4 regions of the Virgibacillus sp. FSP13 genome follow, and region 3 is predicted to be linked to each of the others. Evidence: riboswitches for the same ligand, from Rfam matches in the RefSeq annotation. Region 3 holds a riboswitch; each other region holds the start of a gene.
The links. Region 3 has a riboswitch for thiamine pyrophosphate ahead of tenA (thiaminase II). Riboswitches for the same ligand answer to the same signal wherever they lie in the genome.

Region 1 (2,203 bases), on a different contig from region 3:
CCAATACAAGTGAGGAAGCGTGCACATAGAATAAAGTATAAATCGAAACAAGACTTGTGGAAGATTTATTACAACCCATGAAACCTCCTGGGGAGAGCCAGCTGACCACTGGCTTTCTTTCTTTTAGGTTTGAATGATATAGTATAGGTAATAAGTAGAAGAAGGAGCCAGTAGTCATGAAAATAGCTTTATCATTCAGCGGTGGGAAAGATAGTTGTTTAGCATTATATCGTTTGCAACAACAAGGTTACGATGTTTCTTGTCTCATTACGACGATATGGCAAGAAAAACAGGAAACAGTCGCACACGGGGAGAAGCTTGATCAAATTGAAAAACAGGCTGAACGTATTGGGATTCCGGTTCATTTTATCAAGACAGACTTTACGGAATATACACAGGATTTTGTTCGTACGTTACAAGATTTAAAAAAGAACAATAAGATTGATAGTGTTGCATTTGGTGATATTTATTTAGAAGGACATCGTGAGTGGGGAGAGCAAGTTGCAGAAAAAGCTGGTGTAGCACCGATTTACCCATTGTGGACGGATCAACATGAGGTATTGGATCTATTAAGAGAATTTGTAGCTTCAAAGTTTCAGGCACGGGTTATCAAAGTAGATAATACAAAACTTCCGGAAAGCTGGATTGGTCGTCTTATAGATGAATCGTTTATTACTGATATTAGCAAGAAGGATGTTTGTCCGCTGGGGGAATCGGGAGAATATCATACAACGGTATTTGGCGGGCCAATCTTTAACGATCTGGTTTGAATATTATGAATCTTCTTGAAAACGGTATCGTAATGTAGTACCTTTAAACATGTAAGATCAAAATTAAATAGATTTTGTGGGGGGACCAGTTGAGCTGGTTGAGATTGTATCCGATAGATACTGACCCTTGGAACCTGATCTGGCTGAAACCAGCGTAGGGAACATCAAAGGTTGTTCAAAAAGTCCGGTAAAAATGACACATTTGAGCACGAATTAAAAGAAAAGGTAAATCTTTCTTTTTTGTATGCACCCCAGGTTTAAAAATGGTGGTGTTTTTTTATTGTCATTTTTAAACCTTTGTGCCGATCATTTTCCTAAACAATATTACAAATACATGGAGGATAGGAAATGAAGAAGCTTTTAATGTTATTAATTATGGTTACCATTCTTGTGGCATGTAACGATAACAATGAGTCAAAGAGTGCGGATCAAGATGAGAACGCCAAGCAGAAAATAAAGTTCGTTTTGGACTGGACACCAAATACGAATCATACTGGCATTTATGTTGCACAGAAAAAGGGATATTTTAATGACAAGGACTGGACGTGGAAATTATGATGCCAGGAGAAGTTGGGGCTGATCAGCTTGTCGCATCAGGAAAGGCCGATTTTGGTGTGGGTGCGCAGGAAAGTATTACAGAAGCACGTGTGCAAGGTGGCAGTGATCCAGCATAATACATCCGGTTTTGCCTCACCAAAAGAAAAAGAAATCACATCACCTAAAGACTTTGCGGGGAAAACGTATGGTGGTTGGGGTGCGCCAGTTGAGAAGGCTGTTCTTACATCCCTTATGAACCAAGAGAATGCTTCCGCTGATGAGGTGGATATTGTCAATATGGGAAACAACTAGATAGCGAAAAAGCTTTTACAAATGAATTTTTACCAAAATAGGAGGGTATTTAAGTGGCAAATGCGTTAGTTAGTGTTCAAATTATACCAAAGACAAAAAACGGGGAAGATCCGATTCCATATGTAGATGCTGCAATAGAGGTTATTGCTCAATCAGGAGTGAAATATGAGGTGAATCCACTTGAAACTACAATGGAAGGCGATTTGCCGGAACTTCTGTCAATTATCGAAAAAATGAATACTAAAATGACGGAAAGCGGGTGTGAAAGTATTATTTCACAGGTGAAAGTGTTTCATAAACCAGATGGAGCTTCAATATCTGAATTGACGGAGAAATATCGCTAATGAAAGGAATCATTAAAAAAGGATGGAAACCGGCTGTGGTTCTCCTCCTTTTGTTCAGTGCGTGGGAGCTTTTCAGTATTCTTTTTAATATACCGGATTGGCTCCTTCCTGCACCATCACAAATAATTCAAACAGGTATAGAAGGTTGGCAAGTGTATCAACATCATTTAGTCTCAACCATTACATTATCGGTTATTGGCTTTTTGATCGGAATAAGCGTTGGGATTCTTGTTGCTGTTT
Region 2 (2,203 bases), on a different contig from region 3:
ATTTCGTATATAGACAGATGGTCACCAGTAAAGTTTGATAGTTTAGTTACCCTTTTGCTGCAAAAATATGTATTATCAAAATTACTTGCATAGAAAGGCTCGGCATACGCCTCATCCCAGTACAGCGTGTGCCGAAGCTTAAGTATAGCGGGTAAAAGTTCCCGCTTTTTTGATTGGTCTTTTATATCTTGGAGTCAGGAAGACAGATTTACTAACTCATCCCATACATTGTTGGGACAAGATTCATGTGAACCGTACCCAAGTGCTAAAGGATGGGAATGTCACCTCCTTTTACCAATAGTATTGTTCTGGCCCGTCCCCTTTTGATGCAACAATATAGGGTGTTATTGGCTCAGGTTCTTCCTCTGAAATATCCTCAACAGTAATGGTGAATTTCCATTCATCACCATAATCATATAAGTACAGAAACCGTTGACCTAACTGCAATCCAACTGTTCCAATGTTGACTTCATCTGCAGTGGGATGGCCGTCAAAATCTCCTGGTGCGACAATGCTTTCATCGGACCACTTTTTTCCATCCATAAAGAAACTGTATAGATGGTCATCATCAAATCACTCCTAAGCTACCAATAATTTGGCTCCATACTTCCTGCTAGTTTTGACTATACAGTTGAGGAATTTAAAAACTTAACTGGCCATTTTTCCTTCCTCTCAGCCATATCCCAGAACATGTATTCAAAGTAGCTTGTTTTGACAACAATATCCTCTAGTGCAGCTAGTTCATGTTCAGGTTTACCGTTTGCTATTTCATTCATTAAACCTTTACATGTATTAGCTAACTCCGTAAATTCATTAGAGGCGTACATCTCCACCCAATGACCATAAAATGGATGTTCTAATGCCCCTTCCCATTCTGCTAGGTTTTTCCCAATAAAGTTATAGCTCCAGGCACATGCAAGGACGGAAGCAACAACATTTTCAACGCCCCCTTGTTGCGATACATTTAGCATGTAACTCGTGTACGCTGTCGTAGTTGCTCCCGCTTCTGTTGCTTCTAGTTCCTCGTTTGATATGTTAAATTTCTTAGCATATTCTCGATGAAGGTCCATTTCCATGTCCAATGTACCATGCAATAGTTCCGCAAACAATGTCATCGTCTTTAAGTTCTGTGATTTTGCACTTCCTAAAGCAAAGAGACGTGAATACTCGATTAAATATACATAATCTTGTTTCATCCAATGTTTAAATTTCTCTTGATCTAGCCACCCTTCCCCAAGTCCTTTGACAAAAGGATGTTCTAGATAAGCGTTCCAGATTGGCCCGACTTTTTTCCATAAGCGATCTGTAAATAAATTGCTCATAATAAAATCCCCTTCCTTCTTATTAAAAAAATCATTCACTACTACATAGGAATGGTTTTACAGAATTCAATAGATTGAATTACTGCACTTCCCTACGCTAGTTTTAACCAGATCAGGTTCAAAGGGTCGAATTTTTTCTCTCAGCACAAATGTGCTCCCCCAGTGATTGACTATATTTAAATGACTTATTACTAATTTATAGATGTTAAATCCTGTTCTTTATCATCCTATAAACTTCTTCAACCCCTATCCCCGTTAACAACGGTACACCATTAATTACCTTATCTTCCATCTTTTCAGGAACAATGGTTGTCGATATAACGAAATCATAATCATCCCACTTGCTAATCGCATCATTGATGTTACCTTGATGAAGCATCACTTGTTCATGTAGATTTTCTTTCATCAACCACTCGTTTACTTTTCCCATGACAACTGTTGATGTTGCGACACCTGTACCACAAACAACTAAAGCTATTTTCATATCTATCCACCTCTATTTCCCCATTTATTGACATATAGTAATCCGCCAACTGCTATCATGCCAATTAATCCAATCCCATACCAACTCAACATTTTCCCCAATCCTACAAATAAACCTGTCGTCCATACAGCACCATCAACAAGTGCGGATATACTTGTATTACTCCCCATATCAAAATTAGCTGCATTTGCTACATCGGTAAATAATGGTGAGACCCATGTTGCTATATGCAATCCAACCCCAATATAAATCGTTCCCGCTATAATAATTCGAAATATATTTCCACGAAACACGGGGATCATTAAACAGACAAGAAATGGGATCGTTGCCAAATCACCAAATGGTAAAACATGATTTCCAGGCAACATAACAGCCAGAAATAATGTAATAGGAATCA
Region 3 (2,203 bases):
ATTTGCCGCATCAAAGAAAATTCACGTGTTTATGCGGGGAATTGATTAACTGAAAAAGGGCCGCTTCAAACTTTTGGTTTTGGAGCGGCCCTTCTTTCTTTAAGAATTGTTGAGAGAAAAATATTTGTTATAGACTGGTGACAAATGGAAAGACCTCTGTTAAGATAAGAATCAACAAGCAAATTATAATAGTTCAACTACTAGGGGTGCCCAAAATCGTGGGCTGAGAGGAAGGCCGAACTGCTTTCCGACTCTTATGGACCTGATCTGGTTAACACCAGCGGAGGGAAGTAGTGAGTGGCATTATGTCCATAAACTAATCCCACCAGCTAGGTCCCTTTATCAGGATCTAGCTTTTTTATTTTATTTGAAAGGGGGAATCAGATGAATCGAACGCGTTTACTAACAACAATGGCAGTTTTTGTAGCTATTGGAACGATTGGGGCACAAATTCTATGGTTTCCAGCAGGCGTTGCCAAAGCCTACCCTGTACAACATGCGGTCAATGTCATGGCAGCAATCATGCTCGGTCCAACTCCAGCTGTTATGGTCGCATTTATGATTGGGTTACTCCGTAATTTGCTTGGACTTGGTACGCTATTGGCATTTCCTGGCGGGATGATTGGTGCTTTTCTAGCAGGTTATCTCTACAAAAAATTTGGCAAAAAGTTATGGGCTACACTTGGAGAATTCATTGGCACCGGAATTATTGGTTCCTTGTTTGCCGTACCATTTGCCAACCTTTTAATGGGAAGTTCAGTTGGTGCATTGTTCTTCTTCCCATCATTTCTAGTGAGCAGCGGAACAGGCGCATTGATGGGCTGGATGATAGCTGTTCGCTTGAAGCAACAAGTACCACAAAATATTTAGTATAACGGAAAACTACTAGGGGCGCTGTAACGGCTGAGAATAGGAATATTCCTTAGTCCCTTGGAACCTGATCTGGTTAATACCAGCGGAGGGAAGTAGTCGAGCGAGAATAATATGTACTCTCCTCTATTTATCTACTTTTCTACTCCCCTAGTAGCTTCCTTAAAAATTCAAGGAGGCATGACAATGACTTTTTCACAAAATCTTAGAGAAGAAAATAAAGATATTTTTCAAGCAATCTTTAACCATCCATTTGTACAGGGAATTGGCAAAGAAAACGTCCCTAAAGAAGCATTAGCACATTATATTAAAGCAGACTTTGAATATTTAAATGCATTTATCAACATTTACGGAATCGCGATTTCCAAATCAAACAATCGTAAAGATATGTCCTTTTTTAATGAACAAATCCAGTTTGTACTGCATAGCGAAACCCATCCTCACCATAATTTTTGCGAGGTAATCGGGGTAGGGTATGACGAACTTCAGGGGCATCCATTACCACCTACTGCTGATCATTACATGAAGCATATGATGTATCATGCACAAATGGGCAGTTTGCCAGAAATAATCTGTGCATTACTTCCTTGCCCATGGACATATCTCGAAATCGGGAAGGAATTGATGAAAACATATAAACCGTCTAAAAATCATGCGTTTTATCCATGGATCAGCTTTTATGCTGAGGATAGCATGGAAAAAACCACAACGGAAATGCGAACCCGTTTAGATGAATTGGCAAATGAGTCTTCAAACAAAGACATCTCACGAATGAAAGAAGCATTCCGCAAAAGCTGTCAATTGGAATTAGCTTTTTGGGACATGGCATACACTTGTGAGGAATGGCCTGGAGAAAGATTGGTGACACAGCAATGACTCAAATACCTTGTGTACTTACCATTGCTGGTACCGATCCAAGTGGCGGCGCCGGCATTCAGGCTGATTTAAAAACATTCCAGGAATTTACATGCTACGGTATGTCTGTGATTACATCTGTTGTTGCGCAAAACACAACTGGCGTTCAGGAGGTTCACCATATCCCTATAAAAATGATTGAACAACAACTTGATTCTGTTATTTCGGATATCCCATTTCAAGCATTTAAAACGGGAATGATTGCGAATATCGACATAATGGATGCAATAGCCAAGAAAATTTCGCATTTATCCGTCCCTTTTGTCATGGACCCTGTAATGGTTGCTACCAGTGGTGATCCATTAATCACAGCAGATGCCCGAGACTATTTGCGTGACCAGCTTCTACCCATGACAACGTTAGTTACACCAAATGTTCCAGAAGCAGAATATATTATCGGAGAAACCATTAAAACGAT
Region 4 (2,203 bases), on a different contig from region 3:
CCAGGGGGATTCTGCACAAGTTTTCCAGACAGTGAACAGACACGTATTTTTATGACATATTCTGGGACAACTTCTAATATTGCCACCCTTGCCCATGAATTAGGCCATGCTTACCACCAGCATGTAATGAATGATGTGAATGGATTGAATCAGGGGTATGCAATGAATGTAGCAGAAACGGCATCAACGTTTGCTGAAATGATTATTGCCGATGCATCAGTGAAAAATGCTAAAAGCAAAGAGGAAAAACTGTCTGTACTAGAGGATAAAATACAGCGGAGTGTTGCCTTTTTTATGAATATTCATGCGCGATTCCTTTTTGAGCAACGATTTTATGATGAACGAAAACAAGGTATGGTTCCGGTACCTAGACTAAATGAATTAATGGTGGAGGCACAAAAAGAGGCATATTGCGATGCTTTAGATACGTACGATCCGAATTTCTGGGCGTCTAAACTGCATTTTCACATCACGGGAACGCCATTTTATAATTTTCCATATACGTTCGGTTATTTGTTTAGTCTCGGAATCTATGCATTTGCACTTGAAAAAGGTGGTAGTTTTGAAGATGACTATATTGCACTTCTTCGTGACACCGGAAAAATGACCGTTGAAGACTTAGCGGAAAAACATTTAGGAATTGATTTGACGAAACCAGACTTCTGGGAAAATGCCATCCGTTTATGTGTAAAAGATGTTGAGGAGTTTTTGGCACTTTAAATCCTAGCGTTGTCACTGGTTGGCGAATACGTTATAATACAGGTAACGAAAAAAGCATAGAAATAAAAGTCTACAGGGGGAGCCCATTTGGCTGAGAGTGAACACTGAGCTGTTCTTACCCTTTGAACCTGTTAGTTAATACTAGCGTAGGGATGGTAGCTTTTTTGATGGTATAAAAGCAATGTGAGCGGATTCCCCATCAGGAAGCTTCCCCTTTGACATTGCTTTTTTTGTGTTCAAAATTTTCGCAGGTAGATTTTTAGTCTACTAGAAGGGGAGGTTATTTGTTTGAAGGAGAAACGTACATTGTTTTTAATTGAAGTAGCTATTTTTACAGCGTTAGCATTAGCATTGGATCTTGCTCCGTTTTTATCTTTTAAAATTTGGGCACAAGGCGGATCAATTTCATTGGCAATGATTCCGGTATTTATTGTCGCCTTTCGTTGGGGATTAAAAGGTGGATTATTGTCAGGATTTCTATGGGGTGTTTTACAAGTAGCATTAGGCACAGGATATATATTGTACTTTTGGCAAGGCCTGCTTGATTATGCGGTAGCGTTTACTGTGATCGGCTTTGCAGGCATTTTTGCAAAACCAATTCAGCATGCAGTTAAGGAAGGCAATACGGCAACATCTATAACATATATTTTAACTGGTGTCTTTCTCGGTTCCATGTTGCGTTTTATTGCCCATTTTGCTGCAGGAGTCGTATTTTTCGAGTCGGCAGTTGACGGCATGAATGTCTGGATTTATTCATTGCTTTATAATATTTCATACATTATTCCGTCGTTCATTATTTGTACAATCGCGGTGTTCTTCTTGTTCCATAAACAGCCAAGAACACTATTAAGTGCAACTGCATAAGCATTAGCTTTCCGCTCACGATATGTTGGGTCGTGCCACTGTCTTTAGTTGGCACGGCTTTTATTTTTGGGAAAATGAATAAAGATAGATTTGTGCACAGCACCTATTTTGCGAAGTGCATATTTTTTGAGTATACTGAAAATAGGGGTGATCATTTTGCGGGAATTAATTGGCGAATGTAAATCATGTGGGGATGCTGTTTATTGTGAAAATGGCTTTTTTGATGGTGAACAAATAGATGGAAACTTATATTGTAATCATTGTGCCGAAAAGTTGGATTCTGAAACGGACAAACAAGCGTAAGCTCGTTTGTCCGTTTTAAATTAAATACACCATACCTTGTTCCAGTGTCAAAAGTAAATTGTTTTTTGAACCTTCCTTTTTTCTCACTCCCTATTATCGATTTGCATAGGCTATAGCACACGTAAGAAGAAAGGAAGGTTCATGTGGAGCTTACGATATCGCATTGGCTATATGGGTTATTTACACTAATTATTATTTTGACAATGATTTTCAAACGTGGCGTTGTACTCCCTACATTACTTGGAACGTTTGTCATTGCCTGGGTGTATAATGGTAGTCTTATTGACGGTTTCACTTCCATTTTTAATGCGAATTT

Region 1: linked by a shared signal. The riboswitch ahead of ACW2QC_RS16740 (ABC transporter substrate-binding protein) and the one ahead of tenA (thiaminase II) in region 3 are both predicted to bind thiamine pyrophosphate.
Region 2: linked by a shared signal. The riboswitch ahead of tenA (thiaminase II) and the one ahead of tenA (thiaminase II) in region 3 are both predicted to bind thiamine pyrophosphate.
Region 4: linked by a shared signal. The riboswitch ahead of thiT (energy-coupled thiamine transporter ThiT) and the one ahead of tenA (thiaminase II) in region 3 are both predicted to bind thiamine pyrophosphate.

Annotation. Positions count from the first base shown of each region.
Region 1 covers NZ_JBSVKG010000025.1:19,707-21,909, forward strand. The annotation lists gene ACW2QC_RS16735 (Dph6-related ATP pyrophosphatase) at 177-770, shown strand; TPP riboswitch at 839-948, shown strand; partial or broken gene ACW2QC_RS16740 (ABC transporter substrate-binding protein) at 1,119-1,613, shown strand; gene ACW2QC_RS16745 (thiamine-binding protein) at 1,673-1,963, shown strand; partial or broken gene ACW2QC_RS16750 (ABC transporter permease) at 1,963-2,203, shown strand, end outside.
Region 2 covers NZ_JBSVKG010000007.1:31,557-33,759, forward strand. The annotation lists gene ACW2QC_RS07990 (zinc-dependent alcohol dehydrogenase) at 1-13, shown strand, start outside; partial or broken gene ACW2QC_RS07995 (IS1096 element passenger TnpR family protein) at 292-558, opposite strand; gene tenA (thiaminase II) at 624-1,322, opposite strand; TPP riboswitch at 1,395-1,493, opposite strand; gene ACW2QC_RS08005 (PTS sugar transporter subunit IIB) at 1,528-1,806, opposite strand; gene ACW2QC_RS08010 (PTS galactitol transporter subunit IIC) at 1,809-2,203, opposite strand, start outside.
Region 3 covers NZ_JBSVKG010000012.1:51,359-53,561, reverse strand. The annotation lists gene ACW2QC_RS11835 (peptide MFS transporter) at 1-49, shown strand, start outside; TPP riboswitch at 193-306, shown strand; gene thiW (energy coupling factor transporter S component ThiW) at 385-870, shown strand; TPP riboswitch at 878-981, shown strand; gene tenA (thiaminase II) at 1,057-1,746, shown strand; gene thiD (bifunctional hydroxymethylpyrimidine kinase/phosphomethylpyrimidine kinase) at 1,743-2,203, shown strand, end outside.
Region 4 covers NZ_JBSVKG010000004.1:11,048-13,250, forward strand. The annotation lists gene ACW2QC_RS05075 (M3 family oligoendopeptidase) at 1-720, shown strand, start outside; TPP riboswitch at 786-891, shown strand; gene thiT (energy-coupled thiamine transporter ThiT) at 1,009-1,584, shown strand; gene ACW2QC_RS05085 (hypothetical protein) at 1,741-1,887, shown strand; gene ACW2QC_RS05090 (hypothetical protein) at 2,031-2,203, shown strand, end outside.